One region of the Peribacillus sp. TH27 genome, then DNA from elsewhere that is predicted to be linked to it. Evidence: riboswitches for the same ligand, from Rfam matches in the RefSeq annotation. Region 1 holds a riboswitch; each other region holds the start of a gene.

Region 1 (10,576 bases):
TAAACACCTTTCTGAATCCAACACATACGGCAGTTCGTTTTGAATATCATGAAAAATTGAATGAGTATTATGTCAAGGTTGTGGATGACGTAACCAATGAAACGATTCGGGAAATCCCACCAAAGAAGCTTTTAGACTTTTATGCAGCGATGACCGAGTTCGTCGGTATTATGGTAGATGAAAAAGTATAGGTAGGTGATGTTACGATGGTAAGAATTAACGGTTTAGCGAGTGGGATGGATATTGACGCGCTTGTTAGCAGTATGATGCAGGCTGCACGTGTTCCTTTGGATACGCTAGAACAAAAGAAACAAAATGCTGAATGGCAGCGAGATGATTATCGTGAGATCAATAAGTTATTGTTGGAACTGGATACCCTTATTAAAGATGGAGTGGGGATGCAAAAATCCTTTATTAAGAAAACAGTGTCGGTTTCTGATCCTAATGCAATCTCAGTAAAGAATATCAATTCAACGGTTGATTTTTCTGGGACTTTGACAGTAGGAAAATTAGCTTCAGCAGCAACTATGCTCAGTAATGGGGCAGTGGGAGTTGAAAAAGCAACAGATATCATTCCTGAAGCGTATATAGGACAGGAAATAAAAATTGAAACGATTAATAAGGACGGTTCTTTAAATACCTTTACAACAAAAATTGAAGATACTGATACGTTAAATAGTTTAATATCAAAAATTAATGCTAATTCAGGTGTTACCGCTTTTTATGATCAGAACACGAAACAGATTTCATTTACGGCGAAAAACACGGGGGCAGTTCCAGATGGATTAACAAGAGAAGATGGAACGAGTGTTACTGCAGAAATTGGTTTGAGTGGTACACTCTTTACGGATCTCCTAAATTTAGATGAAAATAATATAGTTGCTGTTGGAGCGAGTAGAGGAACGGCCGGTCAAAATGCAACCTTAAATTATAACGGTCTGGATATTGAACGTTCCGCCAACACATTCACCATTAACGGTGTTGAAATTACTCTTAAACAGGGGAATACGGGTCCGGTAACCTTTTCGTCTACCTCAGATGTAGACGCAGTTCTAGATACTGTTACCCAATTCGTTGACAAGTACAATGAGATTATCGCTAACATCAAAACGAAGACAGATGAAACAAAGTACCGTGCATACCAACCGTTGACCACGGCACAAAGGAAAGACATGACTGAGGATGAAATTAAACTGTGGGAAACGAAGGCAAAGAGTGGGACACTTCGGGGAGATTCTATGTTGACGGGTCTCCTTACGAAAATGCGGACCTCGCTATATACCTCTGTTGGTGGAAGCAACTCCGTCAACTCATTAAGTGAAATTGGAATAACTACTACAAGTAACTATCTTGAAGGTGGTAAGTTAACCATTAACGAAGAAAAACTGCGTGCTGCTATTTCAGAGGATCCAAACAAAATTTATGATTTGTTTATGAAATCAGGAGAAACAACTGGTGAAATGGGATTGGCCAAAAGGTTGAGGGCTGATATCAAAGCGACGATGACTAATATCCAAGATAAAGCAGGTAAAGCGACTTCTGTTAATAATTCAAGTTTCACGATTGGAAAACTCTTAAATAGCTACAATACGAAAATAGATAGTTGGCAAGACAAGCTGAAGGCTTTAGAAACCCGCTATTATAATCAATTCACAGCCATGGAGAAAGCGATTTCGAAAGCGAATAGTCAAAGCAGCAGCCTATCTCAGTATTTCAGCTAAGCAATTTTAGAAAGGAAGTTTGAATGATGGCAATCAATAATCCCTACCAATCTTATCAACAAAATTCGGTGAATACTGCCTCTCCAGGTGAACTTACGTTAATGCTTTATAATGGATGCCTTAAGTTTATTACATTGGGCAAAAAAGCAATTGCGGAAAAAAACTTTCAAGAAAAAAACACGAATTTAATTAAAGCGCAAAAAATCATTCAGGAGCTAATGGTCACATTAAAAATGGATTTGGCTATATCCAAGGAATTAATGTCCCTTTATGATTATTTGAATCGACGCTTGATTGAAGCCAACATTAAAAGTGATCTGGATATTTTAGAAGAGGTTGAAGGGTTTGTCATGGAATTTCGCGATACATGGAAGGAAGCTATTCAGTTGAACCGCCAGAAGCAATTTGCCAATAGTGGTCAAGCATAATGGGAGCTATTCAACATTTTTATGAGGCAACGAACCAATTACTTTCGACGTTGGAAAATGAGCAGGATCGGGACCGGAAAATTGAAAAGGTTGAGGCCTTGCTTGAGGAGCGGGAGAAGTTGATGGCAGGGATTCAACCGCCTTTTTCTGATTCTGAACAGGATTTAGGGAAGAAGTTAATCGAACTCAACGAAAAAGTTTCACAACTTCTAGAAGAACAAAAAGTAGAAATCCAACGCGATATTAAACAGCTAAGTCTCAAAAAAGAATCTACTAATAAATATGTGAACCCTTATCAATCATTATCCACAGATGGCGTGTTCTACGATAAAAGAAATTAGATATTAATCAGCCGTTTTAATTGCAAACAGTTTTAATGTTAATTGTTTTTAAATTTTCTGTAAATATTAAGGGCTTAATTTTTTCTTTATAGCTTTGTATTTGTTATAATAAAGCTAGGGCAGACATCAACCCTTTCCTAACCTTCCGACAATTGTTTCATAATCTCGACATATTTCATGATGTGTTTCTAAAGGAAACCGGAGGGGTATTGTAGAATCTAACTGTATAGTCTTAATTTAAGGAGGACTCACTTTATGAATTACAACGTACGCGGTGAAAACATTGAGGTAACTCCAGCAATTCGAGAATACGTCGAAAAGAAAATTGGCAAGTTAGAACGATATTTTAACAATACACCAGATGCAAATGTGTTAGTGAATTTGAAAGTTAACAATAATACATCCAAGGTCGAAGTGACGATTCCTATGCAGAATTTGGTTCTTCGCGCTGAAGAGGAAAATGCGGATATGTATGCTGCTATTGACTTGATTAATGACAAGCTTGAACGCCAAATTCGTAAACATAAAACGAAAGTCAATCGTAAATTCCGTAACAACTTATCTACAACTCCTGAGGCGTTCGCCTTTAATACGGAAATTGATGAAGTGGTGGATGAATTTGAAGATGATACTGATATTGAAGTAGTCCGCAATAAGCGCTTTGATTTGAAGCCAATGGATAGTGAAGAAGCGATTCTGCAAATGAATATGCTTGGTCACAGTTTCTTCGTTTACACCAATGCGGATACAAATACAACGAACGTTGTGTACCGTCGTAAAGATGGGCGCTACGGATTAATTGAACCTAGTTAATATGAATCTATAAACAAAAGCACAACCCAGACTATGGGTTGTGCTTTTTAAATTTTACTCCATCCATTGCAATGTTCATTTGGGCTAAGGAGTTCTATAAGCTCTGGAAAAATAACCACCGATTTCAACCATAGAAGTCAATGGTTGTTTATATTTCCTTCCTTTTTCCTTAATGATCTTTCGGCAATTTGATAAGTGTTTTGATAATGTGATAATAAGTAAAATCCATCTGTTGAAAACAAGGTATCAAATAGTATCGATTAATTGGTTGGCTCCTGGGAATTTCATTGTTCTCTAAAAAACACAATGAAGTATGGAATGTATTGCATTTTCTTTAAAAAGAACATTTTCCGTTCTTTAATAAGATAAATAGGTACTTATACCTATTTAAATAACCCCTCCTATTGCACTATACTCAGATTAAAGTTCTTTAAAAAGAACAATAATTTATTTATATAAAATGATTTGATTATGGTGCAGAGGAGTTGGATTTTTGTATCAGAAAAATTGCTATACATGTCATAGAGCGTCTTTTAGCAGTGCAGAATATGGAGGTTGGCTTTGTCCGACCTGCGGTGAGGACTTGTCTGCGCAAAAAGCCTTTGATGCACTTATTATGGAAAGAATTAATATGCCCCATCGTTTGAATAAGAAGGGCAATGTTTATAATTTTATAAAAAAACGAACGTGAATCATTTGAACCATCTTGTTTTGTACATGAAATAGACAAAAAATATCATGGATTTCTTGATTTTGTAATATTTTGTCGATAAAAAGTTGTGCATTGTGGTAATTTAGCGACATAAAGTAGCAATATTTGGAGCAAATATTCGCTATAATAACTTAATAAATATAGTTTTTGTAATAATTTCCCTGACAAAGGCAAGCTCAGTGAAAGATGAGGGCGCAAAGGCACAGGCCTAAGTTTGCTTAATGCTAAGATGGCTGGTCTGCCTGAAATACATACAAGTAGTATTTTAGGAGGATAAAAGAGGTGGTTAACGTGGAAGTGGATCAAGAATGGGTGAAGTTGATTTCAGAAGCTAGGAAATTGGGTTTTAAGAAAGAAGAAATTAGTGCTTTTTTAAAAAAAGAGAATCTAAATGTGCCACTAGAGCAGAACAATGAAAACTAAGAACCAAAAAGGAATGAAAAAAACATCCCTATAAACAGTTGATTTACAACATAGCTGCTTATAGGGATTATTTTATTTTCTGAAATTCTATCAATACTAGTTTGATAGAGCAGTACTATTTATGTTTGTGAAGATAGTTTAGAATTCATCTATTCTTGCTTATCTTTTCTCCATTTATTAAACTCAATGAACTCTCTGAATTGTTGTTTTGAAACGCCAGAATTCATAGCTTCCTCAACAATTTTCATCCAGTCAGTGTCCAAGGATTCCTTATTTGGTGCATCGTAAAGAAGGGCATCTACAGGAATGTTAAGTACAGAAGAGATTTTTTCGAGAAATTGAATAGAAGGATTCGTTTGTAAGTTACGCTCGAGCGAACTTAAGTATGACTTTGCTACTCCGGCTTTATCGGCTAGTTCAGTCATTGACATTTTCTTTTCTTCTCTCAGTTTTTTTACACGTTCACCAATCAACAATACCACCTCGAAACATGTTCTATTTATCTTCGATTTATAAGTTTTAAACCCACATAAAATCACAGGAATAGGAAGCCTGAAAAGCTAGATTGCTTCAACTGACTATCAGTCATAGAGGGACCAAAAATTTCTATTGATAGAAGGTTGTGCTTACTTCGCATTTTCGTTTGTCTTGTTAAGGACTCATGTGAAAAGTGGGGAGTGTGTAATGTACTTTTGCTACTTCCCTCTATTTTAACAGTTTTACCCCTCTTTTATCCAATGTTTTTCGTAAGAACTGAATTCAGGTCCATAGACATAGAGTGACATGAAGTTGTACCTCTAGAATAGAAGTGTTAAAATTAAGCTTGGATTAGTATTAACAGAAGGTGTGTTTCTTCTTACTTATATGAATGTGTTATTGAATGATCATTACCATAATAGAGGAGCGTTATTGAATGCTTAATATATTAAATAAAGTTTTTGATCCGAATAAGCGAGAAATTAAGCGTCTGGAAAAAGTCGCTGATCAGGTCGAAGCGCTGGCTGATGAGACAGCTGCGTTATCGGATGAGCAGTTGCGCGCCAAAACAGAGGAGTTTAAGGAGCGTTATCAAAACGGGGAAACCGTGGATGATTTGCTTGTTGAAGCTTTTGCGGTTGCGCGTGAAGGGGCAAAACGAGCTCTTGGTTTGTATCCTTACCGTGTTCAAATCATGGGTGGGGCATCACTTCATGATGGAAACATCTCTGAGATGAAAACGGGGGAAGGTAAAACATTAACATCAACCATGCCGGTTTATTTAAACGCGCTTACTGGTAAAGGTGTGCATGTCGTGACTGTCAATGAATACTTGGCGCACCGTGATGCAACTGAGATGGGTGTATTGTATGATTTCCTGGGTTTGACTGTTGGGTTGAATTTGAACAGTCATTCTAAAGAAGAAAAACAAGCTGCCTACAATGCTGACATTACTTATAGCACGAATAATGAGTTAGGCTTTGATTACTTGCGTGACAATATGGTTTTGTATAAAGAACAAATGGTACAGCGCCCGTTGCATTTTGCTGTCATCGATGAAGTCGATTCGATTTTGATTGATGAAGCGAGAACGCCATTGATTATTTCTGGTTCAGCGCAAAAATCGGCACAGCTTTACATCCAAGCAAATGCGTTTGTGAGGACGTTACAAAAAGAAACGGACTATACGTATGATGAAAAAACAAAAGGTGTTCAGCTGACCGAAGAAGGTATGAACCGTGCTGAAAGAGCATTTAATATCGATAACTTGTTCGATATCAACCATGTTACCTTAAACCATCATATTAATCAGGCTCTGAAGGCGCATGTTTCCATGCATTTGGATGTGGATTATGTTGTTCAAGATGGCGAGATAGTCATCGTCGATCAATTCACTGGCCGTTTAATGAAGGGCCGTCGTTATAGTGAAGGTCTTCATCAGGCAATTGAAGCAAAAGAGGGCCTTGAAATTCAAAATGAAAGCATGACTCTTGCAACCATCACGTTCCAAAACTATTTCCGGATGTACGAAAAACTTTCTGGTATGACAGGTACAGCTAAGACAGAGGAAGAGGAATTTCGGAATATCTATAATATGAATGTTATTGCGATTCCAACAAACCGGAATATTGTTCGTGATGACCGCGCCGATCTTATTTACGCGTCAACGGATGGGAAATTCCGCGCTGTTGTGGAAGACATCGCTGAGCGTTATACAAAAGGACAGCCAGTGCTTGTTGGTACTGTTGCCATTGAAACGTCTGAAGTCATTTCTGCGTATTTATCCAAAAAAGGTATACCTCATGATGTTTTGAATGCAAAGAATCATGAGCGTGAAGCAGAAATCATTGCGAATGCAGGTAATCAAGGTTCAGTTACAATCGCTACTAACATGGCTGGCCGTGGTACGGATATCAAGCTTGGCGAAGGTGTCAAAGAACTTGGCGGCCTTGCTGTTATCGGTACGGAGCGTCATGAAAGTCGAAGGATAGATAACCAGTTGCGTGGTCGTTCCGGTCGTCAGGGAGATCCTGGGGTTACTCAATTCTATTTATCAATGGAAGATGAACTGATGCGACGCTTCGGTTCGGATAATATGAAAAGTATGATGGCACGTCTTGGTATGGATGATTCACAGCCAATTCAAAGTAAAATGGTGACGAGAGCCGTTGAATCTGCTCAGAAACGAGTGGAAGGGAATAACTTTGATTCGCGTAAACAATTGCTGCAGTATGACGATGTCCTACGTCAACAACGGGAAATCATCTATAAACAGCGTTTTGATGTGATGGAAAGTGAAAACTTACGTGAAATTGTTGAGACGATGATTGAGGCATCCATTCAGCGCAATGTTGCTGCGTTTGCCCCAATGGGTGATGAAGAAGGCTGGAACTTACAAGGTCTTGTCGATTACTTGAATGGTAACCTATTCAATGAAGGTTCAATCACAATAGAAGATTTAGAAGGAAAAAATGAATCGGAATTGGTTGAATTTATTTTAGATAAAGTGAAAGAAGACTATGATCAAAAAGAAGCAGAGCTTTCAGAAGATCAAATGCGAGAGTTTGAAAAGGTTATCGTTCTTCGTGCGGTGGATAGCAAATGGATGGACCATATCGATGCTATGGAACAATTGCGTCAAGGGATTCACCTTCGTGCTTATGGTCAAATTGACCCACTTCGTGAATACCAATCAGAAGGTTTCGCAATGTTTGAAGCCATGATTGCCTCCATGGAAGATGAAGTCGCTAAATACATTATGAAAGCTGAAATTCGCAACAATTTAGAGCGGAAAGAAGTCATAAAAGGACAAGCGGTCAATCCGAAGGAAGAAGATGGAGGAAAAGTGAAGAAGGCTCCAGCCCGTAAAAAGGATGAAGTCGGGCGAAATGCCTTATGTCCATGTGGCAGCGGCAAAAAATATAAGAATTGCCATGGTAATTTAGCCTAAAGTTAGGTGTATAATGATAAGAGAGACGGTGTAAGAACTTGCCGCCTCTTTTCATGTTTAGTTTGCGTATAGTTTGAAGATGTTTATTGGTACTGAAACACATCCCTGTACAGGGGTTTTTTTAACATACTTAATGAGGTGAAGAGAAATGGAATTAGCAGAAATTAGAAATGAACTTGAACGAACCGCACAACGATTAACAGACTTTAGGGGGTCTCTTTGACTTAGATGAAAAAGAGGCACGAATCGCACAACTAGAAAATGAGATGACACACCCTGATTTTTGGAATGATCAGTCAAAAGCACAGACTGTCATCAATGAAACGAATGCATTGAAAGATCAAGTCAATCAATTGTCCGATTTGAATGATGCATATGAAAATCTGGATTTGACGTATGAATTAGTGAAAGAAGAAAGCGATGAAGAACTTCTTGCTGAGTTGGTAGAAGAAATCACGATTCTTTCACAAAAGATGAATGAATTTGAACTTCAACTTTTACTAAGTGAAGAATATGATTCGAAAAATGCAATTCTGGAATTGCATCCTGGTGCAGGTGGAACTGAGTCCCAAGATTGGGGTTCAATGTTGCTTCGTATGTATACAAGATGGGGTGAAAAAAGGGGCTTTAAAGTAGAAACCCTTGATTACCTTCCAGGTGATGAAGCTGGAATCAAGAGTGTCACGCTTCTGTTTAAGGGCCATAACGCATATGGTTATTTGAAAGCAGAAAAAGGTGTTCACCGTCTAGTTCGAATTTCTCCTTTCGATTCATCAGGGCGCCGTCATACTTCATTCGTTTCTTGCGAAGTTATGCCTGAATTCGACGAGACGATTAATATAGAAATTCGTACGGAAGATCTGAAGGTTGATACGTACCGGGCAAGTGGGGCAGGTGGTCAGCATATCAATACAACTGACTCAGCCGTAAGGATTACGCATTTACCTACAAATACTGTGGTAACGTGCCAAAACGAGAGATCGCAAATCAAAAACAAGGCTCAAGCCATGAATATGCTGAAAGCCAAATTATATCAACTTGAAATTGAACAACAGCAAGCCGATTTGGATGAAATTCGCGGAGAGCAAAAGGAAATTGGCTGGGGAAGCCAAATTCGTTCTTACGTCTTCCATCCCTACTCCATGGTAAAAGACCACCGTACTAGTGCGGAGACAGGAAACTTGGGAGCTGTCATGGACGGAGATATCGATATGTTCATTGATGCTTATTTACGTTCAAAATTATAAGAAGTAAAAGTCGGGCCGGATTTTCTGGTTCGGCTTTTTTTATGATTACGTATACATGGAAGTTCAATTTACTACCACTGTAAAAGTCATTTGGCTGACTTTTACAGGATCTTATAGGGGATGCAATACAACGTTCGGCCAATACTAGATAAAAAATGATGGTTTTTTAGGAGACAATATAGAATGAGAAAAAGATACCGGGAGCAGAAGCACCCTTTGATACAAAAGTTAATGGAGTATGGGTTGGTAATTGTCGGTTCGGCTATTATTGCAATTGGTTTTAATGTATTCTTGCTTCCCAACCAAATTGCTTCAGGCGGAGTCAGCGGAATTAGTACGATTCTCGATTCTACGCTCGGTTGGGAGCCAGCCTATGTTCTGTGGGGATGTAATATTCCCTTATTTATTGCTGGACTTATTATACTTGGACGGCATTTTGGTGCCAAGAGTCTGATTGGAACCTTGTTCTTACCGCTTGTTGTTTTCCTTACAAAGGATTGGGAGCCATGGACGAATGATGCTTTGCTTGGTTCAATATGTGGGGGAATTATGGTGGGCCTTGGGTTAGGAATTGTTTTCCGCGGGAAGGGTTCCACAGGGGGAACGGATTTAGCGGCGCAGATTATTCATAAGTATACCCATATGTCATTAGGGACATGTGTAGCTGTGATTGATGGAATCATTGTCTTAAGCGCTGCGATTGTCTTTGATATTGAAAAAGGGCTTTATGCGTTAATAGGTTTATATGTGACAAGCAAGACGATTGATCTCGTTCAGGTTGGGTTGAATCGTTCTAAGATGGCATTAATTATCATGAATAATGAAATGGAAGTAAGGAATGCTATCTTACATGAGCTAGACCGGGGAGTAACACGAATTTCCGGGTATGGCGGCTATACGGATGATACTCGTCCAATATTGATGTGTGTAATAGACCAGTCGGAATTCACTAAATTGAAACAATTGGTTAAACTTGTTGACCCTAAAGCGTTTGTGATCGTAATGGATGCATCGGAAGTACTTGGGGAGGGTTTTAAACTAGATTAAAATTGGTATAATATTTCTGTACTGGTATAAATCAGAGGGGGTAAATTCTATGAAAAAGAAATGGTTAGCCTTATTAATGGGTACGTCTCTCGCCTTGGCTGCATGCGGAGGAAACAATGATAATGCAGATAATGAGCCAGCAAGTGATAAGAACGAAACTACAACCGTAGATGCAGGAGATGCAGCGAAAATTTATGAAAACAAATGCTCAAGCTGTCATGCAGTAAATCTTGAAGGTGGCGTAGGACCGAATTTAACGAAAGTTGGTTCGAGATTATCAAAAGAAGAAATCGAGCAAGTCATTGCAAAGGGTCAAGGAGCAATGCCAAAAGGTATAATTCAGGGAACCGAAGCGAGCAAAGTTGCTGAATGGCTTGCTGAACATAAATAACGACTATAGAAACGTTCTGCATACAG
Region 2 (10,576 bases), 700 kb from region 1:
GGGGCATAGTCCACTTGCATGGCTTTTGTCAGAGCAAGTACAGCGCCTTTCGTTGCTGAGTATGCGGCACGTTTAACTAGACCCATTTCCGCAGCGCAAGACGACATATTGATGACTACTCCACTTTTTTGTTCCATCATATAAGGAAGCGTGTATTTAGAGGGTAAATAAACCCCCTTCACATTTACACTCATAATTCGGTCCCAGACATCTGGCTCTACTTCGTCCACTCTACCCACATTGCTGATTCCTGCATTGTTGAATAGAATATCTATTTTTTTATACGTCTCAATAATCTGTTGTATTGCAGATTGAACCGCTTCAGGATTCGTCACATCTACTTCGTAAAATGCTGCTTTTCCGCCATTTTCTTCTATTTCAGAAACTGTTCCTTGCCCATTTTCAGCATGAATGTCTGTGATGATAACAAATGCGCCTTCTTTTGCGAATAAACGGGCTGATTCCTTGCCGATGCCGCTTCCTCCGCCAGTGATAACTGCTATCTTGTTGAGTAGTCTCATAATGTTACCTCCTGTTCATGATTCATATGATCTTCAGGCTGTGCCGCTTTAACCGTTAATCCGCCATCTACCATTAACAGATGCCCATTGATTTGCACGGCTTCATCAGAGGCTAAAAAGACAACAGAATCACCAATTTGTTTTTCTGTACCAAGTCTCTTCATTGGATTCGCTTCAATCTCTTTTGCTAGAATTTGAGGATCTGCCAAATATTCATCACACATATCCGTTGCAACGGTGCTCGGTCCGACTGCATTTACATTAATATTGTATTTGCCTAACTCAATCGCCAAGGCCTTTGTTAAATGCGAAGCTGCTGCTTTTGATGAGATATAATGCGGGATTACTGGACTTGTCACAAGAACACTCGCAGTTGATGTAATATTAATGACTTTTCCATATTTATTTTCGATCATTTTTTTCGCCACTCTTTGGGTTGTCAAAAAGATCGATTTCACGTTCGTCTGATAGGTATCATCCCATGTTTTTTCTGAAAGACTCAAAAAAGGTTCAAATGGAGCAATACCAGCATTATTCACTAGGATCTCTACCGATCCTAACTCTTTTTCCACTTGGTCTATCATATGGTCAACTTCTTCTTTCACCCCAACATTTGCTTTCACAACAATCGCTTGAATATGAAACTCTTTTTCTACTTTTTCTTTTAAAGCGTTTGCTTTTTCAAATGAACCTGGTGATGTATAATTAATAGCCACATTGGCGCCTTCTTCAGCTAATCTCATGACAATTGCTGCTCCAATCCCCCGGCTACCGCCTGTGACAAGAGCTGTTCGATTTTTTAATTTACTCATATATAGATCCTCCTTCTCCTATTTGTTTCTACAGGCTGATGCTGATTCGGCTGATACTAAATTCTTGATGGCCTAAAATTTCAGCTTTTGTCAGCTCACCTTGTGCTGTTTTAAGAACCGTTTCGAAAATACGATTTCCTGCTTCTTCTGTTGTTTCTTTCCCTTTCATTACAGGACTTGTATCTATATCAATGTTATCGATCATTTTGATGGCAGTATGTTCATTTCCCGTTATTTTGATGACCGGAATAATTGGGTTTCCAGTCGGCGTCCCTCTTCCTGTCGTAAAGCAGACCATATGAACACCAGCAGCAGCCATACCCGATACACACTCGATATCATTCCCTGGTGAATCCATGAAGTAATAGCCGTTCCCTGGAATTTCTTCTGCAAAAGATAATACATCGTTCAAGGGAGCAGTACCTGCTTTACTTATACAGCCAAGAGATTTTTCTTCGATAGTAGACAGGCCTCCCTCTATATTGCCTGGGCTTGGATTTCCGCCACGCATATCTGCCCCAATGCGTTCTACTTCTTTTTCAAATTTATTCACATAGGCATATAGCTTATTTGCCACTTCTTCGCTCACAGCTTTTTGAGCGACAATATGTTCAGCCCCGATAATTTCAGTTGTTTCACCCATTACAATGGTTCCGCCCTGATTTAAGAGCTGATCAGCTGTTTTTCCTAAAGCGGGATTGCTGCACAGACCAGATGTAGCATCGGAACCGCCGCATTTCACACCTAGTATTAATTCTGAAATAGGAACATCTACTTGTGGCACTTTTTCAATTTCCTTGAATAAGCTTTTTGCCAATTCAGACCCTTTTTGAATAGCTTTTACCGTTCCGCCTGCATCTTGGATATCAAGCCACTCAACAGGTTTTCCTGTTTCTTCTTCAATTTCTTGTTTCAAAACTTTGGCATCAATAACCTCACAGCCTAAGCTAATTAAAAGAACTGCACCAACATTTGGGTTTTTCCCCATTCCTCCAAGAAGTCTGTGTGTACGTTCCTTGTCATCACCAATCTGGCTGCAGCCATGCTGATGCGGAATAGCTACAGAGTCTGGTACAGCTTGCTGGATTCTATTGGCTACGTGATTTGCACAAATGACAGTCGGGATAATTAACAGATGATTACGTATTCCAAATTTCCCGTTTGAACGACGGTACCCTTTTATCATGCTCATCGTTGTTTCTCCCCTTCCGCCTTATCTCCTCTTCCTCTGATTCCTTCAATATTATGTACATGGACATGTTCACCAGGCTCGATATCAATTGTCGCTGCACCGATTACTTCTCCATATTTGATAACCGTTGCTAATTTTTCAATCGGTTTAATTGCGATTTTATGTCCAAATGGAATCGATTGCTTGGCTGTCAATACCGCTTTTTGGCCATTGATGACGTATAGTAATGTTTCTTCTTCTTCTACATCTTTCAAAAGAGTCGCTACATTATCTTGATCAGACATAACGATGCTCGTTACGTCCTGTTCATAGCCTACCTTACTCATGGCTATCTCCCCTTTCTTTTAATTTGTAAAAGGCTTTCGCATTATTAGAAAATATTTTATCCATTTCCTTATCGGATAAATTTTCCGGTAAATTTCTTTTAATAATCTGCAGTGCGTCATCATAGCTTCCAGCTGATAAACATACAGGCCAATCGCTGCCGAAAAGCAAACGGGATGGACCAAATGTTTGCACAATATGATGAATATATGGCTCAAAATCTTCAGTTTTCCAAATAGCTGGATTCGCTTGCGTCATTAAACCCGACATTTTGCACCAAACATTCGGAAACAGTGATAAAGAGTACATATCCTCTTTCCACTCGCTTAAATCCCCTTTAGTAATATTCGGTTTAGCCATATGATCTATTACTGTCATTAAGTTCGGAAGCGTTTTCAATAAAGTTAAAATCGATGAAATGTGCTTATTATTAATTAATAAATCTAATGGAAGATTATATCTAATAAGCCATTTTAAATTTTCTATCACTTGCTCTTGTAATATCCAATCACTATTTTCTAAATCCTGGAGCATTGGACGCAAACCAACAATTCCCGGTCGTTTCATTAACGAATCTAGTTGCTTCGGAAAAGCTGGAGAAGATAAGTCTATCCAGCCAACTACACCATAAATCCAGTCATACCGTTCATACAATGATAAAAGAAATAAAGTCTCTTCATATGTAGGAGCAGCTTGGATAAGAACAGTTCCAGCAATACCCTGTTTTTCTAATAAGGGATCTAAATCTTCTGGAAGATAATCTTGATAGAGGACTCCCATATCTTTTGAAAGCCAAGAATAGTCAGCTCGGTCAATCTTCCAAAAATGCTGATGAGCATCAATAATCATTTTGACCTCCTCTTGTTACTAGAATGTTACCGGTAACATTAAAATAACAACAATATTTTAAATTGTCAATAAATTAATTGCAACAATATCAAAATAAGGATTTGTTAAACAACACTGTTAATATTTAGAGATAAGAAAAAGGACCTATAGCGAGGATAGTTCAGTGGAACAATCTAAAAAAACCTGTATACATTTATACAGGTTTTTAATCAAGCTTTTTATTAAATGGTCTTGTAAAGTGACAACAAAGAAATTCATTTTTAATACCTCAAACAATGTAATCTTATCCCTCATACGCTTGCTTTAATGTTTTGATGTCAATTTTTTTCATTTGGAGCATTGCATTCATAACTCTTGCTGATTTTTCTGGATCGTGGTCGCTTAGCATCTCAGTTAGGGCCGTAGGAATAATTTGCCACGAAACACCATACTTATCTTTCAGCCAACCGCACACTTGTGCCTTCTCGTCTCCGCCTTCGGAGAGTTTGTCCCAAAAATAGTCCAATTCTGCTTGTGACTCGCAATTGACTATAAATGATATTGCCTCTGTAAATTTGAATTGCGGACCGCCATTTAATGCTACGAATTCCTGGCCCTCCAGTTGGAATTCCACGGTCATTACTGTTCCTTCTAATATCCCGTGGATTTCATGCCCCTCTTTTCCATAGTGAGTGATTCTTCCAATCTTGGAATTTTTAAAGATAGAAGCGTAAAATTTAGCCGCCTCTTCTGCTTGTGTATCAAACCACAAGTTTGTTGTGATTTTTCTTATACCCATTTTAAAGCACCTCCATATATTCTCTAAGTCTTAACAAAAAAGGATGTTTTTATTTCCGCTAAGTCTAAAGCTGAAGTTGCAGTTATCTTAGAGTTATCCGTTATTCAAGAATATGGTCCCATTCAAAAAGGGCACCTTCTTTTTTTCATAAAGGCGCCCTTTAATGGAATAACTACACCACTTGAAATAGCTGGTAATGCGGAATAATGTGCTAATGTTCATAAACAAGCCACCGCTTAGTGGGTTTGATAATTAACTGGAGCCAATCAGTTAGTTAAAGATGGATAAAAAGTTCCCACTCTTTAACATCTTAATCATTCCGTAATTTGCTTAGCAATTGGAAAATCTGCCCCCTATGATGTGATTCATGTTCAATCAAATGGTACACAACCCACTCAGGTGTGACGTCATATTGTTCAAGAACCCTCGGTTTACGCCAATCTGTTAGATCCATTGAACGAAAGTGGGAAAGAAACACTTCACGTACCTTATTAAGTCGGTTAACATGTTCTTCTACAGTTTGTCCCTCAATATGGGTTAAAGAGCCCTCCTCAGAACGGCATTCTAACGGAAACAACGAGCGTATTTCAGAATCCCATTCAGTAACAAGAACCTCTTCATATAACCAATCTGCCTCGACCAATGCAATGTGATATAACAGCGAGCCAATCGTTTGTCTTTCATCCATTTTTGTATCAAGGATCCCTTGGCTGATTCCAGTTAATTCTGTTAAAAGAGTACGGCGAACATCTTCTAAACACCATAGCCATCCGCCAATTTCTTCTTCATATTCTGGAAATCGAGATACCAGTAAAGCTCTTCTCTCCAAACTGATCATCCTCCTCTTAATCAAAGTCTTACATTCTATTAAAAATGGATGGTTCCTTCTTTAATACAAAAAATCATATTAAATATAATAGTTTTATTTCCCATTAAATATCTTTATTGTCATTCAACAGGTCTCCCAATCGAATTAACAATTTGTTTTTAAAGAATAATAATTACATTTCTACAATTTACGACAACATTAGCACTATCTAGATAGTAATATATAACTATAATAAAATGAGAAAACGGCAAACTAATCGAAAGGTTAGGACGCAAAGCTAACAGGTCTAAGGTCAGATTGACTATGATAGCTGGGCTACCTCTTCAACGGAGGAATAGGTAATGTTACTTCAGACAAATGACAGAGTAAAAGAATTAGATACAGAATGGATTGAACTCATTCAAATGGCTATCAATGTAGAAATACCGTTAGAGGAAATTAGGGGATTTTTATTAGAAGGTAGACAATAGGCCTATGCTTGCTGCCTGACACATTTTTTACACATTAACGCCTTTTTTCTATTTCTTTACTTTATCAAAATAGAAAAGCTAATAATTCACCTTTAGCTGTAATAACTAGGATGGTTTGCTACGGTAATTATTTTCATTGCTACCCTATAGGCAGATTGCCCTTCAAAAATGGCTTTATAGTAATGAAGTTGATTTTTCTTATTTGGCCAAGAGAAGGATTCCTCAACAAGACAGTCGAATATTCTTCACTAAGGGGTAAATTGGAATCCCTATAAATTACCTATCGGATAGGAGGGCAAATATGCAAACTCATGAGTTAGAACTAGTAATAAAGAATGCAGACCGAGCAATAAATAACGAGGATTTCGATCAATTAATGGATTTCTATTCAGAGGATGCTACATTAGTTGTAAAACCTGGAACGTTAGCTAAAGGCAAAGAAGAAATACGTCGGGCATTCGTTGCTATCGCTGATTATTTTAATCATAGTTTAATTGTTAATCAAGAACAGATGGCAATAATTGAAACAGGTGATACGGCATTAGTTGTAGCAAAAGCCCTACTGAGTGCCAATCAAAAGACTGATTCGGCATTCTCAATGGAAAGAATGGCTACCTATGTTTTTAAAAAGGATTCTACAGGTACCTGGCGTTGCATAATTGATAATTCTTACGGTGCTGAATTACTTGAATAATTCATGTTCAGATATTTGAATGAATAGAAAAGGCTCACCTTCTATTAGGTTATTAGGTGGTTTTTTCATATGTGCTAATCTCCGCAGCAGAGAAAAACTCCTATTATTTTATAGGAGTTCCAGATGATTTTCTGATTACCAATTCAGGCTTTAAATTTATTGTGCGATAATCAGCTGGACCGACTTCATCTACTCTTTCAATCACTAATTGTGTTCCTAAATATCCGAAGTCATAAGCAGGCTGCGAAGATACAGTCAAAAAAGGATCAAAGTCTGAAAATAATTCTAAATCGTCAAAGCAAACGACGGCAATGTCTTCTGGAACTTTAATCTTTTTTTCTCGTAAACTTTTAATAATTTTAATGGCAATGAAGTTATTCGCTGCAAAAATCGCTGTTGGACGATCAGCAGGAGAAACATTAACCAAATGAGCGATTCCATTCCATCGCTTTTCTTGTTTATAATGAGTCTCTACTAGGAAAGCGGGATCTATCTTTAAATCATTAATTTTTAACGTTTCAATATACGCCTGATACCGCTCTTTCGAAGTGGAAATCGTAAGTGGGCCATGAACCATTGCTATTCTTTGATGACCATAATCAATTAAATGCTGAAGAAGCAATTTTGTCCCTTCATAGTTATCTCCAAGCACTCTATCACACGAAACATCTTCAATTTGCCTATCTATTAATGTAAATGGGATTCTGTTTTTAATAAGTTTCTTTAAGTTTTTGGTCGATTGATCACCTGTAGGAGCAATAATTACGCCATCTACCCTTTTAGAAATTAATGCATTGATATACTCACTTTCTTTTTCGTAGTTTTCATCTGTATTACATAAAATAAGCTGATATCCCATTTGATTAGCCTTATCCGCAGCGCCTCTTGCAACCTTTGTAAAAAAGGGGTTAGTGATGTCAGTTATGATTAATGAAAGTAACTTGGTTTTTTTAATATTCAAACTTTGAGCAGCTGAATTTGGTATATAGTTTAACTCTTTTATAACAGCTTCTACTTTTTCTCTAGTCTTTTCACTGATATTTCCTTTATTATTAATAACTCTCGATACAGTCATCGGTGAAACATTTGCTTTTTTTGCAATATCGTAAATTGTCGTCACTTTTTGTACCCGCCTTTACATTTTCCCTTATATTGTATCATAAGTATAAATTGTTATTTTATACTTTAACAAGCAGGCAATCATGTTGACTCAGGTACGACACTGAACTTCAAAAAAAGACACAGTCCTTAGTGAAGGATTGTGTCTTGAAATAGATTTAATTTTGATTAAATCCGCTTTCATCCATGTAAAATATCTCCCAAAGATGTCCATCTATATCCTGAAAACTCCAACCGTACATGAACCCATGATCAATGGCTTCATTAAAAGGCTTTCCACCAGCATCCAGGGCTTTATTCACGATCTCATCCACTTCTTCCTTACTTTTAACCGATAATGCCACAATAGCTTCCGTACTTTTTGCTGAATCCGGGATTTCTCTCTTGGTAAACGTTTTAAAGTAATCTTCAACCAATAACATGACATATATAGATTCACTGATAACCACACACGTTGCATTTTCATTGGTCATTTGCTCGTTAAACTCAAAGCCAACTTTTGTGAAAAATTCTATTGAGGCATTCAAATCTTTAACAGGCAAGTTAACAAAGATCTTTTCCGCTTGAACTCCCATCAAATTCACCCTCACTCGTTTATTTTATGTTCATTACCCTACTATTCGTTGCTTTTTTCGATAATCCTGCTCGCAACAAAAAAAGGAGATACCGCAGTACCTCTCATCCTAATGTAATATGTACAACAAAGGTTTTTCAAGAACCGTTGGCGAACGCTAATCCTTTCTCAGAAAGAGCACGACGAATTTGCTCCGATGCCTTAGCTCCCATACCATGTAGCTGCAAGACCTCTGCTTCACTTAGCTTAGTAAACTGCTCAAGTTACAAGTACCCACCTCCAGCGAGTGCTCGTTGTGCAGGTTTAGCTAATCCTGTCGGGAGATCGCTTTCGTTATTCTTCATAATCCTTTCTCCTTCTTGTGTTAGTAATAAATAGTATTTCAAGACTTCCCTTTCTTCTTATTAGCCATGAAAAAAGGACCTTCAATCAAAGATCCTTTTTATTCACAAATTTAATTTACTTATTTTTCTCCTAAAATAGCGAGTGGACTAAATACTTCATAATGAATATGGTCTTTCGATACACTCCATTTACTTAGGGCCTCATTGATTGCTTCCATAAAAGGAATAGGTCCGCAGAAATAAAATTTAGCTTCTTTTGATGGAACGATAGATTGCAGGAAGTCTAAACCCACGTATCCTTCTTTATCAAAATGGCCAGAGGTCCGATCGGCTTCTGTTGGTGCACCATAGACGACAATTGATTTTATATGTTGATGATCATTCACAATTTGTTGCAGATGCTCTTTAAAAGCATGTGTTTGGCTGTTGCTTGTTGCATGGATAAACGTAACCTGACGTTGTGGTTGCTTTTCTATAATGGTATTTAACATGCTAAGCAATGGTGTAATTCCAATACCGCCACTAATTAGAACGACAGGTAAATCTGTGTTATCAAGTTCGAAGTCACCTGCAGGAGCAGAAAATTGCAGCGTATCTCCAACTTGCAGCTGTCTATGTAAATAGTTTGATACAATTCCAGATGGAGCATCCCCATGGGCATCTTCACGTTTAACACTGATTCGGTAGTAATCCTTACCAGGTGAATCCGAAAGACTGTAATGGCGTATATGCGTATATTTCTCCCCAGGAATTTCCGCCATTAGTGTTAGGTATTGGCCAGCATGATAGGAAGCAATGGGTTTTCCGTCTGTAGGCTTTAGGTAAAAGGAGGTTACCGCATCACTTTCTTTTATCTTTTTATCGATATTGAAACTTCGGTATCCTTCCCATCCACCAGGCTGATGTTCTGTTTCCTCATAGAGGTTTTTTTCAATATCAATAAAGGCATCTGCAATATAGCCATATGCCTTTCCCCATGCCTCTATGATTTCATCTGTGGCTATGTCACCCAACACATCTTTAACTGCTTGAAGCAACGTTTCACCTACAACCGGATACTGTTCAGGCTTTACCCCTATGGCACGATGTTTCTCAGTAACTCTTTTAATTACAGGTTTTATCGCTTCAAGGTTCGTAATATGTTCACCTGCAGCATAGACAGCATACCCCAAGGCCTCCTGTTGAATTCCTCTTTTTTGGTTGGTTTGGTTAAAAAGGTTATACAAATCAGGCGCTTTTGAAAATAGTAATTCATAAAATCTCTTTCCTATTGGTTTACTATGTTCCTTGAGAACAGGTGCTGTTGACTGAACGATTTCTATGGTCTTAGCATCAAGCATGTTAAAATGTCCTCCTCAAATTCCAGGGATACTACTGTAAATAGCATTCCCACTAAATATAAGAGTAAACATGATATTTTGGCCACATTCAACTTATCACTAACCAACCCAAACTTCTTACTAAAGGCGTTCTTCCGCCCATTTGGAGATTTTGAAATTCCCTTAAGATAATTCAAAGACACCATACCTAATAGTACGATGTCTTTGTTTAGTATCCTTGTTAAATTAAACGGGCTCCATTAGCTCAATAAGAAAATAAACTGCTGATCAGTAGCTCTTGATTTTTAAGTAAAGCATCGGTTAGTTGAAGAAAAAAAGCGTTATAGAGTCCAATTGATGAGCAATCCTGCTTGTGCTAATCCACCACCGAAACCATATAATAAAATCTTCTCACCATTACTGAGCTTTCCTTCACTTACTCCTTTATCTAAAGCTAATGGTATTGATGCTGAGGAAGTATTTCCATACTCCACTAAGCTATATAATGTACGCTCAATTGGAAAACCACTTCTATCACATATTGACTCAATCATTCTTAAATTTGCACTATGCGGAACAAACCAATCAACATCATTCAAATGAAATTCAGTATTTTTCATCACAGTTTGCATTCCTTTTGGAACAGTAGTAACAGCCCATTTATAAACCTCGCGTCCATTTTGTACAAGGTTACCACTATTATTTAAGTCTTCACCATTTATACGTGTCGATAGGTTTGTACTATATAAAT
Region 3 (10,576 bases), 1.4 Mb from region 1:
GAAATTGATTGTTGTACACTAACTTGTGCAGCTTGATGAACGACATAGTCAGGCCTAAATGTTTCCATCGCCGTTTCTAGTGAGCCTTCATCTTCTACATCTCCAAAGAAGGGAATGACTTTTGAATGGACATTCTCGGTAGATCCGGTAGATAAGTTATCATAAACAGCCACTTCATAATTATTACGAATTAATGTATCCACAATATGAGACCCAATAAAACCAAATCCTCCGGTTACTAGTACTTTATCCATTTTTCAAAACCCCTTTTAATCGATTATCTAGCTCCATTACCAGTAAATACAATGGCCACTGTTCGAAACAAAATCTTGATTTCCATAGCAAGTGAGCGGTGTTGAATATAATATAGGTCGAAATTCAACTTCTCTTTGGGTGATAAATCATACCCCCCATTTACTTGGGCCCATCCAGTTATGCCTGGTTTAACAAATAAACGATTTTTAAAGCCAGGCAAAAACTTATCAAATTCCTTATAGAAAAACTCTCTTTCAGGCCTTGGACCAATGAGTGACATATCTCCTTTTAAAACATTAATAAGTTGAGGAATTTCATCAATGCGGGTTTTTCGTATAAATGCTCCTATTCTTGTAACTCTAGAATCTTTTTCACTTGCCCATTGTGGCCCGTTTTTTTCGGCATCTAAACTCATGGAACGTAATTTAATCATATTGAAAGATATCCCATTTAATCCCAGTCGTTGTTGACAAAAAAAGGGGGAACCAGTTGAGTCAATAGGGATAAGAATACAGAATAAAACTAAAATAGGTGTTAAAAGAAGTAACATAAAAAATGAAATGATAAAATCTATTGAACGCTTTAAAGTAAAATATGATGATGTCGGTATCGGGTTTATCAGTATTTCTTCCTGTCCATCAACTCTAATCTTTGAATCCAATGGTTACCCTCCTTTATTCATGAAATGATCATTGTACCGGTTATTTCATGTTTGCCCCTTTCAAATTGTGTTTTCACATTCACAATCTTTTCTAACTTATCTCTTCCTTCTTGTATCGCTAAAATAATGCCATCACAATGTTTCGCTAGAATTTGTGCATCAGGTTTGTTTATACTATCTGAAGTATGAAATAGAATAATATCAAAATGCTCTTTCCACTCCTCAATTAATGAGGGAAGGGTCTCTAAAGTTAATAATGTCGTTGGCTCATACTGGACTTCACTTGTGGGTAAACAGAAAAGACTATCCTTTATATGTATAGCATGATCCCTATTTTTGGGGTGCTCACCTAAGAGCAAGTTGGTCAAACCAAATGAATTATCGATATTAAACACATGATGTAGAGAAGGTTGGCGAAGATTAGCATCCACTACCAGCACTCGTTTACGCTGTTCAGAAAAGGCAAGGGCTAAGAACGCGGTTGCATTAGCTATATTTTGTGAATGTGTAAGTGATGTAACCATTAATAGTGAATCTTCTTTTTTGAGATTTGATTCGATATTGTTACATATGGAATAAAATTGTTCTTTATTGTTGACATCATTTAGATAAAAGGATTGTTTCCTTGTGAATTTAATAGCCACCATGTTCACCTCGTTCCGTAGAGGATAATGTCTGATAAGGTGTTTTCCGTTTTTTGTTTTTCATTTTTGTATTTAAGTTCACTCTTCCTAACAATGGAAGTCCAAGACGCTCAAGCTCACGATCGCTGTAAGCCGCATCATCAAAGTGTTCTCGAAGAAGTGCTAAACCTATTCCAGCAAAAAAGCCTATTACGATGGAAATGGCTATAATAAACTTTGGTTTTGGAAAAAGAAGTTCTGCTTGTTCCATTTCGTTATCATTAAGAATATTAATCTGTTTTACATTTGCAAACTCTTTAAATTTAGTTATGGACTGAATTGCGACAGCCTGTGCAATGGCTTTAGCTGATTCAGGATTAGAATCTTTGACGGTAATAATAATAATCTGCGAATTATCTCTATTGGTAATGGAAACTTGCTTGAGTAACTCATAACTTGAAGTCTTTAGGTTTAACGAATCTTTAACTCCTGTCATAATTTGTGGGCTTTTAATGATATCCATGTACGAAAGAGCCAACTGTCTGTTTTCTTGCACTTTATTTATGGAAGTTTCCTTTTCTCCCATACTTAAAGATCCTGCCAAAACTTGAGTAGAGTACTGATAAGTCGGTTTCATAATGTACATGGACGAAAAAATAACGAAACCAGTAATACAAAGTGTAGAAAGTATAATGATTAATATTCGCTTTTTTAAGATTCGTATAAAATCTTTAATTTTTACTTTTTCATTCATCAATTTCACCACTTTTTTAGGAATCGTAAAAATTTTGTTTGAGACTCATATTCAATAAATATTTACCTTTCATTTCGCACTATCAGTTTGAAAAATCCCACTTAATATAGGTAAGCTTTTACCCTATTTTTCGTTTTACAGGTTTAGGATTCACGGATATTTCTGTTACTGGTTTTTTTCTTCTCGTAATATACGATCCAAGGTTCATGCATGGTTTTTCAACGAATACATACGCCAATGAAGATAGTAAAAAGGAAAAGAAGAATGAAAACATTAATATTAAGCCGGTAGGCAACTTATCATAAAATAGGTACATGAAGGAGAATAACGAGATGAGATGATACAAATACAGACTATAAGAAATTTTACCGAGAAAAGTAAGTGCTTTAGACCGTAATAATGATGAAAGTTTTAAGGAAGATATGCTCATAATCATAAAGATACAAACACCACACGATACAACATAGTCCCTGAAAATATAATTGTTTAATAAATCTACTTCACCAATTATACCTTCGTACATAAAACAAATAAATGCGATCATCAGTACTACAATTTTTACAGTTTTTTTCATCTTGGAAGTATAGTTAAATAGGTAATGGCGATACTTCGCTAATATTGCTCCCAATAAAAAAATAGTTATGTAGTGGAAACTCAAAAGACTGCTAGTTATGTTCAAATTGGAACCAAACAAATATAAAACCATAGTTGATGAAAAACTTAAAATCATAAACCAAAATAAGGAATATTTGAATTTTTTTCGTATAAATAGAAAAATCAAAACTGGAAATATAATCGAGATTCTCATTTCGTGGACAAGAGACCATATTACATTGTTATAGGCGTCAGTATTGTAACTCCCGATAAACAAAAGATGTTGTAATAATAGAGTCGGTGTGTCTGAAACGGTCCAGGATTTGCTAAACCAGTTACTAATAAACGGCATATCATTATGGCTTAAAAGCATTTTAGCCAATATAGCTATAATTATTGCTACTAGATATGGTAAATAAATTCGAAAAACTCGTTTTATTAAGTATGTAGGATAATGGAATTTCTCATTATTAATAGATAAATACAAAACAAAACCACTTAATACAAAGAATAGAATGACAGACTCATTGCCGCTACTGAAAAAAAGTCTTAGAGGAGTTTCCTTGAATAAATAGAATATGTAGGGACTGCTTGAATCATACCGATAACTTGCATATGATGGGTATATCATCATATAATGCCCAATTAATACAATAAGTGCGACTAATCCTCTTAGTGAGTCTAATTCCTCATATCTACTAGACATATTCCCCCTCCATAAGAACCGTTTTTTTTATAATATAGCATTTGTTCGTTATAAAGTATAGTTAGTTCTCTAAAACAGACAAAGGTAGACAAAAATAGACAAAAAAAGTAAAAAGGTGAACCATGGTATCCTAATCTATAAGCAAATTATTAGGGGAAGTTTAAATTTGAATCTACAAGGAAATTCCGGAAAGCTGGTAAATTTCAATCTTCTTGGAATTTGAATTTAAAAAACTTTAAAGAAAGTGTTACTGACCAGTTGGTATTTAGGGGAGGTTTTATATAAGGGATATACAGTTTTCAAAGTCAGTTTTAAAGTAAATGGGGGACGGAAAAACTGTTTATGTCAAAGGTTTATATATAGTAGTTTTTTTATGTTTAATATATAAAGGAAGAGAATTAGTTATAGCCTGTCATTAGACTAAAGAATATAGACCTTAAGATTATTAAGAAGATATTTGAATTACTTACTAATTAAAACTTTATCGAATAATGTTATAAAGTAATTAATAGTTATCTATTAACAATTGTTAACTTATTAAGTATAATTAATCTCAATATAGTAATTGAAGTAAGGGCGCAAAACCAGAGGTCTAAGGTATTTGCTAGGAGGCTGGTTTACCGCAAAAAGGATGAAATGAATTTATGCCTTTAATTCAAATGAGAGAAATTTGGACACCAATTAAATTAATTGGAGTTAAGCTTTTTAAATAGATAATGGAAGTGTCTTTATCATGGTTTTTAACCACCATCGTAAGAAGATTACGTAAAATGTTCAATACTCTTGAGAAACGCAAACCTATTGAAAAGTAGGGACGCAAAATTACAGGTCTAAGGCTATGCTAAGACGGCTGTGTTACCACAAATAGGGTGAAAAAGAAGATATGCAGAAAAAAATTGATGCAGAATGGATTATTTTAATTTTGGAAGCAAAAAGTGTAGGGGTTTCCATTCAAGAAGTGCGAGAGTTTATTCAGAATGAACAGAACTTGAATAATCAGCCCCACAAGAATTAGAATTAGATAAACAAAAATATATATATACTTTGGAGGGCTGTTATTCAGCCTTTTTTTTTATGAACTGGATTCTTCTGTTATCTTTTGTTATAACTTAAAAGCTTGCGGATGAAGCGATCTGCTATCAACAAAATTAGTCATTTGCGTGAGCTGATACCTAAGAGTTTCTAATAGATTAGCACAATATATTGTTAGTTCCCTATAGTATTGTTCGGAAATTGTAAGTACCAATATTTCTATAGAATATTTGGATATAATTAGATATTTTTCCGACTAGAATGTTCCGGCTCTAAGACTTTTCAACAAGTAGTAAAATATTTAATAAAAAATCAGGATAATAAGTATATAGTACTATTGTAAGCGTTTTCTCATTGGATTAATATGAAGAAGGTAGTGAGTACAAAGAAGTGGTATTATTTAAGAACAGTAAATGGTTTAAACAAATTGTAGCCCTAAAAACAGTTCTTTAGCAACAGATAAAGATAGAAAACTTTTTAGTGATGGATGAAACCTTGGACAGTTTAATAGGGTAATTGGTATATTGGAATATTTTGAATTAATGTATTTTGTATGATTTATAGTAGACTATAAAGTGACGAATAGATATAAATGCCCAACAAAAAAATAGTGAATAAAACAGTTAATATTTTTGTGTATTTGACGATACTATACTATAAAGAAAAAGCTAAAAGGACTTCGCAGAGGGCGATGTCAAGCTGCCATCAAAATACAAGGAGAATTTGATGACAAAAAATAAATATATTACGTTCGAGGAAGTTTATGAAAAGAAAGAAAGAAGCAAGAAAATTTTTATTGGGTCTTATATTACTATTACTTTAATCTTGATTTCTTTATTGACTTTTTTTCTTGGTCGATCATAAGGGTGTTTATCAAATAGGGCTGAGAGATCAGTCCTTTTTGATTTCTTTTTCTTTTGTTTTTTACACCTAATGAACTACATATTTTCAGCTGATGATATTAATAATCCGTCAGTTATGAACTTTTTGTGATTATTCTATTAATATTTCTTTAAAAATTCTGATTTTACCCTTTTTGAATTTATTTCCGCTTGCCAATACACTTTTTATATGTGATTATCAATTAAAAGAGCTATATTCCTTATTTTAGAAAAATAGGTTTAGTACAACTGTTTTACATAGAGGCTCTATTCAAATTGGAGTGGATATTCTAATGGATTTTATTGATATATTAATAGATACGTATACAAAAGGCGAGTTTCAGCAGGATGTTACAGTAAATGATCTTGTGGAAGATCTTAAGGAAAAACTAAGCGGTATCATTGAGGAACATGATAGAATATGATCCGTAAGTTCCGTAAGTGGTTAATCCCAGCTTTGTTCGTTTTATGGGCCATGTTAATCTTCTTTTTTTCCTCACAGACGTATGAGGAGCAAAGGATTTCTCCCTTTTTAGGACAGTTAAATACCCCGTTTTTGTATGAAAAACTCGGTGGTATTTCATTTATGTATGGTGGGCTTGAGGTGAGTGTTCATACAGCTGGAGTGGCTGGGTTTTTGGAGTTTTTTATTCGTAAGGGTGCCCATCTTATTATCTTTTTTGTGTTCGGTTTTTTGACGATTAGTGTTTGGCGCACTTTTGTAAAAAACGGCGTTATTTCGTCTTTAGGTGCTCTTTTGTGTGTCCTTTTTTATGCTAGTGCGGACGAACTGCATCAAAAATTCACAGGTGGACGTACCCCCTTGTGGCAGGATGTTATGCTTGATACGTTTGGTGGATTACTAGGTATTTTATGCTTTTTTATAATAAATCGACGGCGAAAGCGTCATTGAATGATTTCCCCTTTATCCTTCAACTCCTTATAAATAAGAAATCTCCCATGAAACCGTACCCATACAATACTTAAGAAGTATGTCTAACAACATGCTTCTTTTTTATCGTTTATCCCATATATATTATAGCAATGACCTTTGTGAAGGTGATGAAAGATGAAAAGACAAAATAAGAGTCCAAAAGGAATATTGGCAAGTATGCTCCTAGTTTTAGCTGTAGGAGGTTGTATCTTTTTTCTTTGGCCGAGTGGCCCTGTACGCTTGGTGGAGGATTTTTATGAGTATGAGAGTGGGGCTGAGTTCGGGAAGTCATGGGATTTATTAAGTTCTGAAATGAAGCTGCGGTTCCCGAATCGAGGCGATTATGTGCAAAATCGGGCCCATGTTTTTATGTCGCATATGGAAGTGGAAACCTTTCAGTATGATGTAGGTCGATCTAAGAAAGTGAAGAACTGGAGCCTGGCTAAGGATGGAAAAGTGCATAAAACTGCCTATATGATTCCTGTAACACAGGTCTTCGATTCTCGCTTTGGCGTGTTTACAATAGAACAGGATTGCTATGTGGTAAAGGAAAAAGACGAATGGCGTTTGTTATGGGATTATCGTTTTGAATAGATTCCTCTCCTTTTTCGAGGTTTAAGATTCTTTTAATTATTGAAAATGGAGAGGGTATATACCTAGGAAATCAACAGTTTTCCTTCTCATGAAACATATTTCATTTTAGAGCGATCACTGATGGCTTTCAGAATAAACATTTTGTCCTGTTTGCTTAGCATTGTCCAACTACCTGCCTTGATTTTCATACAATTCACTCCTTTTATGATTGTTATAGAATATGAAGGATATTTAACATAATTTCGTGTCCAAAGAATAATAGTGTCTAGTGATAAAAAAGGTTCAAGTAGAAGAAAGGAATATTCAACTCATACTAGATTATACCGTCTTTTTGCGCCTAATAAACAACAAAGATTCCAACAAATCTCTACAATTGATGTCCGTTTTTTGTCAGAATATTGGACGAAGAAAATGAAAAAGCTGTCTGGATGCGGGTCCAGACAGCTTTTTTATTATTTATTATTTTATGGCTAAATGTTCTTTTAATTCGGTTTGAACTTTTTCTTGTTCTTCTTCCGACACAATATAATAGTAGATTCCGTCGATTTTCGTTCCAGTGCCATTAATGGATGATTCGGAAATGTCTTTGCTTGCGGCCCGGTAGTTCTTTTGGATGTCCATCATGTCATCAAACGTCAAATTTGTCTGAATATTTTTACTTAGTGCACCGAAAACTTCATCGTATTTCGTCAAGGATGAAATGCTTGCGCCTTCCTTGATAACAGCCTCGATAATGGAGCGTTGTCTGGATTGACGGCCAAAATCACCATTCGGATCATCATGTCTCATTCGTGCATAACTTAGCGCATCTTTCCCATTAAGGGTAAGCGTACCTTTTGCGAAATGAACACCATCAGAGCTGAAGTCCAAATTATTTTGCACAGTCACACCGCCGACTGCGTCAACGATATCCTTAAAGCCTTCCATATTGATCTTCATATAGTAGTCAATCGGAATATCGAGGAAGTTCTCGACAGTATCCATTGACATTGCCGCGCCGCCAAATGCATACGCGTGGTTGATTTTATCCTGTGTACCGTGTCCGACAATCTCGGTGCGTGTATCACGCGGGATGCTCAGCATTTTAACCGATTTCTTTTGTGGATTAACGGTTAAGACGATCATTGTATCAGAACGGCCTCTGTCGCCATCTCGTTCATCGACACCGAGCATGAGTATAGAAAAGGGCTCCTGATCTGATAGGGCAAGGTCCTTAGTTCGTTTATCCGTGTTACGGTCTATGGGCGTATGCATCGTTTCTACAGTTTTTGTTAGGGCATTCCATACGGAGAAGGCAAAGGCCCCACCGCCTAATATAATAAGAAGGACGACAATTCCGACTACTTTCAGCCATGTCCGTTTCTTTTTCTTCTTTTTTTCGTTTCTCATATCTTACTTCCTTCCTCGTTTTGTAATCACTTAGTCTATTATATTTAATTTCAGTTTAAAAGAATAGTTTATTTTGTTATTTTATAATACCTTTGACAATTTTTGGTGTTACCGTGTACTATGTAACTAACACAGTGGTGAAGGGGTTGAGAAGTTGAATTCATTTAAAGGTTTAATGAAAAAGGAGTGGCTGATTGGGAAAAATGCTCTGCTCTGGCTGTTGGTTGTACAGGGGGGGTTAGTGTTTATTTCTTTTTTAGCATCCAGGTATTGGGAAGTTGCAGGTCTTTTTTATATGTGCACATGGTTGATCATGATTATGCAACCGTTTATTATGGTCTCTCTGATTTTTGGATGTTTGAATTCTGACGGGAAGACACAGTTATGGATTTACAATCCTCAGTCGTCGGCAATTTTGCTTGGAAGTAAATTATTGACGAGTGTTCTGTTTCAAATGGTTTCGCTTATTTTTTCCTCCTGTCTTATTTTTGTGGCATCGACGATACCGGTGAGTTATTTTCAGGCAGACTTTCAGGTGGAAAATAAGTTGGGAATAATGGGCTTACTTAAGATAGACGCGTTTATGTTAACAGTTAGTATTTTAATTGCCGTGTTTTTACTGTTTTTATGGGTGGTATATCATGCGCTCGCCCGGTTGCATTCTATTAAACATCTTCGTTGGCTGTTTGTTTCTGTTCTATGTTTAGGGATAATTATGCTCCGGAATGAGATTGTAAATACGGCATTTTATCAGAAGCTAGATGATATATGGTTAATACCTGCGATGAGTGGTTCTTCAATGAATATGTCTGAATTCAAGTTGGAGCTTTATCTAGAAGGCGGGGGGGATATTTCACTTTTAACAAGCGGGTTGGATGTTATTGGATTAGTGCTATTGTTTCTCGCAGCATGTTGGCTGCTAGACCGAAAGATTGAGGTGTGATTGATGTCAGAGGATTTTCATGCATCAAAACCAATTTATTTACAAGTAGCCGATCGAATTTGTTATTCGATTGTGCGTGGAGAGATAAAAAGCGGCGAAAAACTGCCATCAGTTCGCGAAATGGCTGTTGAGATGGGGGTCAATCCGAATACGATTCAGCGTACCTACGCCGAGATTGAGAGGGATGGAATTGTGGAGACGAGAAGGGGGCAAGGTACATTCGTTAAAAATGATCCGGAGTTGATTGCTTCACTGCGTACCCGGATTCAAACAGAAGTTATTGAAACGTTCGTTGAAAACATGAAAGAAATCGGCTTGTCCAGAACAGAAATGTTGGCAGCAGTACAGCAATTTTTGATGAAGCAGGGGGAAGCAGAATGATAATTGAACTGCGTGAAATAACGAAAAAGTATGGAAGAGTCGTTGCCCTGGATAATGTTTCGCTCACGTTTGAAGTGGGGAAGATATACGGGGTGTTAGGAGCGAATGGAAGCGGTAAGTCGACCTTGCTCAAGCTGATTGCTGGTCTGGCGAAACCGGATCATGGTGTTGTGACGGTCGAAGGAGTGGCGGTGAGCAGGAGGATTGCCGCGGCAGTCTCTTATCTAACTGAGATTGATTTTTTCTATCCTAATTTTACGGTGGGTCAGTATATTGATTTTCATGCATCGCAGTTTGCTGATTTTAATCGGGATAAGGCAATCGAAATGCTGGCATTCATGAAGTTGGATGTCCGGAAGAAGGTACGCTCGCTGTCGAAAGGTAATCGGGGTCGGCTTAAATTAGTGCTCGCTCTGTCACGGGATGCTCCGGTCGTGCTATTAGATGAACCATTTTCAGGGTTGGATGTTATGGTCCGCGAGTCGATTGTACGTAGTTTGCTGTCTTATATCGATTTTGAAAAGCGAACGGTTATCATCACGACTCATGAAATCGAGGAAATCGAGAATATTCTAGATGAAGTCATTCTGATTAAGGATGGCCAGATCATGGCCAAGGAAAATGTCGAGGACCTCCGCGAAAGTAGTGGGAAATCGGTGGTCGGGTGGCTGAAGGGACATCATAGGTAAATATGAAGGGAAAATAATCATGTAGCTTCGGAAAAGTTTCCGAGGTTTTTTTGTTTGAAAAAGAGAAGGCCTTTGAATCTAATTAAAATAGATTACTTGAAAAATGGGCGGTTAAACAAAGTCCCTATTAGAAAGAAGGC

The links. Region 1 has a riboswitch for cyclic di-GMP ahead of JFU24_RS17995 (anti-repressor SinI family protein). Riboswitches for the same ligand answer to the same signal wherever they lie in the genome.
Region 2: it holds a riboswitch for cyclic di-GMP, as region 1 does, so the genes downstream of both, JFU24_RS30425 (anti-repressor SinI family protein) here and JFU24_RS17995 (anti-repressor SinI family protein) in region 1, are expected to answer to the same signal.
Region 3: it holds a riboswitch for cyclic di-GMP, as region 1 does, so the genes downstream of both, JFU24_RS24565 (anti-repressor SinI family protein) here and JFU24_RS17995 (anti-repressor SinI family protein) in region 1, are expected to answer to the same signal.

The regions. Positions count from the first base shown of each region.
Region 1 covers NZ_JAEKEV010000002.1:3,461,869-3,472,444, forward strand. The annotation lists gene flaG (flagellar protein FlaG) at 1-191, shown strand, start outside; gene JFU24_RS17970 (flagellar hook-associated protein 2) at 207-1,721, shown strand; gene fliS (flagellar export chaperone FliS) at 1,748-2,149, shown strand; gene JFU24_RS17980 (flagellar protein FliT) at 2,149-2,490, shown strand; gene hpf (ribosome hibernation-promoting factor, HPF/YfiA family) at 2,746-3,303, shown strand; gene JFU24_RS17990 (hypothetical protein) at 3,797-3,994, shown strand; cyclic di-GMP riboswitch class I at 4,175-4,261, shown strand; gene JFU24_RS17995 (anti-repressor SinI family protein) at 4,298-4,438, shown strand; gene JFU24_RS18000 (helix-turn-helix domain-containing protein) at 4,588-4,911, opposite strand; gene secA (preprotein translocase subunit SecA) at 5,352-7,865, shown strand; one part of gene prfB (peptide chain release factor 2) at 8,014-8,076, shown strand; one part of gene prfB (peptide chain release factor 2) at 8,078-9,112, shown strand; gene JFU24_RS18015 (YitT family protein) at 9,344-10,159, shown strand; gene cccB (cytochrome c551) at 10,209-10,550, shown strand.
Region 2 covers NZ_JAEKEV010000002.1:4,157,919-4,168,494, reverse strand. The annotation lists gene JFU24_RS21480 (SDR family NAD(P)-dependent oxidoreductase) at 1-521, opposite strand, end outside; gene JFU24_RS21475 (SDR family NAD(P)-dependent oxidoreductase) at 518-1,333, opposite strand; gene JFU24_RS21470 (UxaA family hydrolase) at 1,362-2,525, opposite strand; gene JFU24_RS21465 (UxaA family hydrolase) at 2,522-2,851, opposite strand; gene JFU24_RS21460 (amidohydrolase family protein) at 2,844-3,698, opposite strand; gene JFU24_RS21455 (VOC family protein) at 3,982-4,476, opposite strand; gene JFU24_RS21450 (DinB family protein) at 4,787-5,305, opposite strand; cyclic di-GMP riboswitch class I at 5,542-5,628, shown strand; gene JFU24_RS30425 (anti-repressor SinI family protein) at 5,647-5,775, shown strand; gene JFU24_RS21445 (YybH family protein) at 6,077-6,469, shown strand; gene JFU24_RS21440 (LacI family DNA-binding transcriptional regulator) at 6,573-7,589, opposite strand; gene JFU24_RS21435 (VOC family protein) at 7,747-8,163, opposite strand; gene hmpA (NO-inducible flavohemoprotein) at 8,626-9,846, opposite strand; gene JFU24_RS21420 (ketoacyl-ACP synthase III) at 10,167-10,576, opposite strand, start outside.
Region 3 covers NZ_JAEKEV010000002.1:4,817,973-4,828,548, forward strand. The annotation lists gene JFU24_RS24540 (SDR family NAD(P)-dependent oxidoreductase) at 1-254, opposite strand, end outside; gene JFU24_RS24545 (sugar transferase) at 278-916, opposite strand; gene JFU24_RS24550 (CpsD/CapB family tyrosine-protein kinase) at 934-1,563, opposite strand; gene JFU24_RS24555 (YveK family protein) at 1,550-2,293, opposite strand; gene JFU24_RS24560 (acyltransferase family protein) at 2,412-3,593, opposite strand; cyclic di-GMP riboswitch class I at 4,375-4,456, shown strand; gene JFU24_RS24565 (anti-repressor SinI family protein) at 4,477-4,608, shown strand; gene JFU24_RS24570 (hypothetical protein) at 5,352-5,489, shown strand; gene JFU24_RS30875 (hypothetical protein) at 5,800-5,931, shown strand; gene JFU24_RS24575 (VanZ family protein) at 5,928-6,419, shown strand; gene JFU24_RS24580 (hypothetical protein) at 6,576-7,034, shown strand; gene tagU (polyisoprenyl-teichoic acid--peptidoglycan teichoic acid transferase TagU) at 7,494-8,423, opposite strand; gene JFU24_RS24590 (hypothetical protein) at 8,578-9,366, shown strand; gene JFU24_RS24595 (GntR family transcriptional regulator) at 9,370-9,747, shown strand; gene JFU24_RS24600 (ABC transporter ATP-binding protein) at 9,744-10,436, shown strand; gene JFU24_RS29800 (hypothetical protein) at 10,529-10,576, opposite strand, start outside.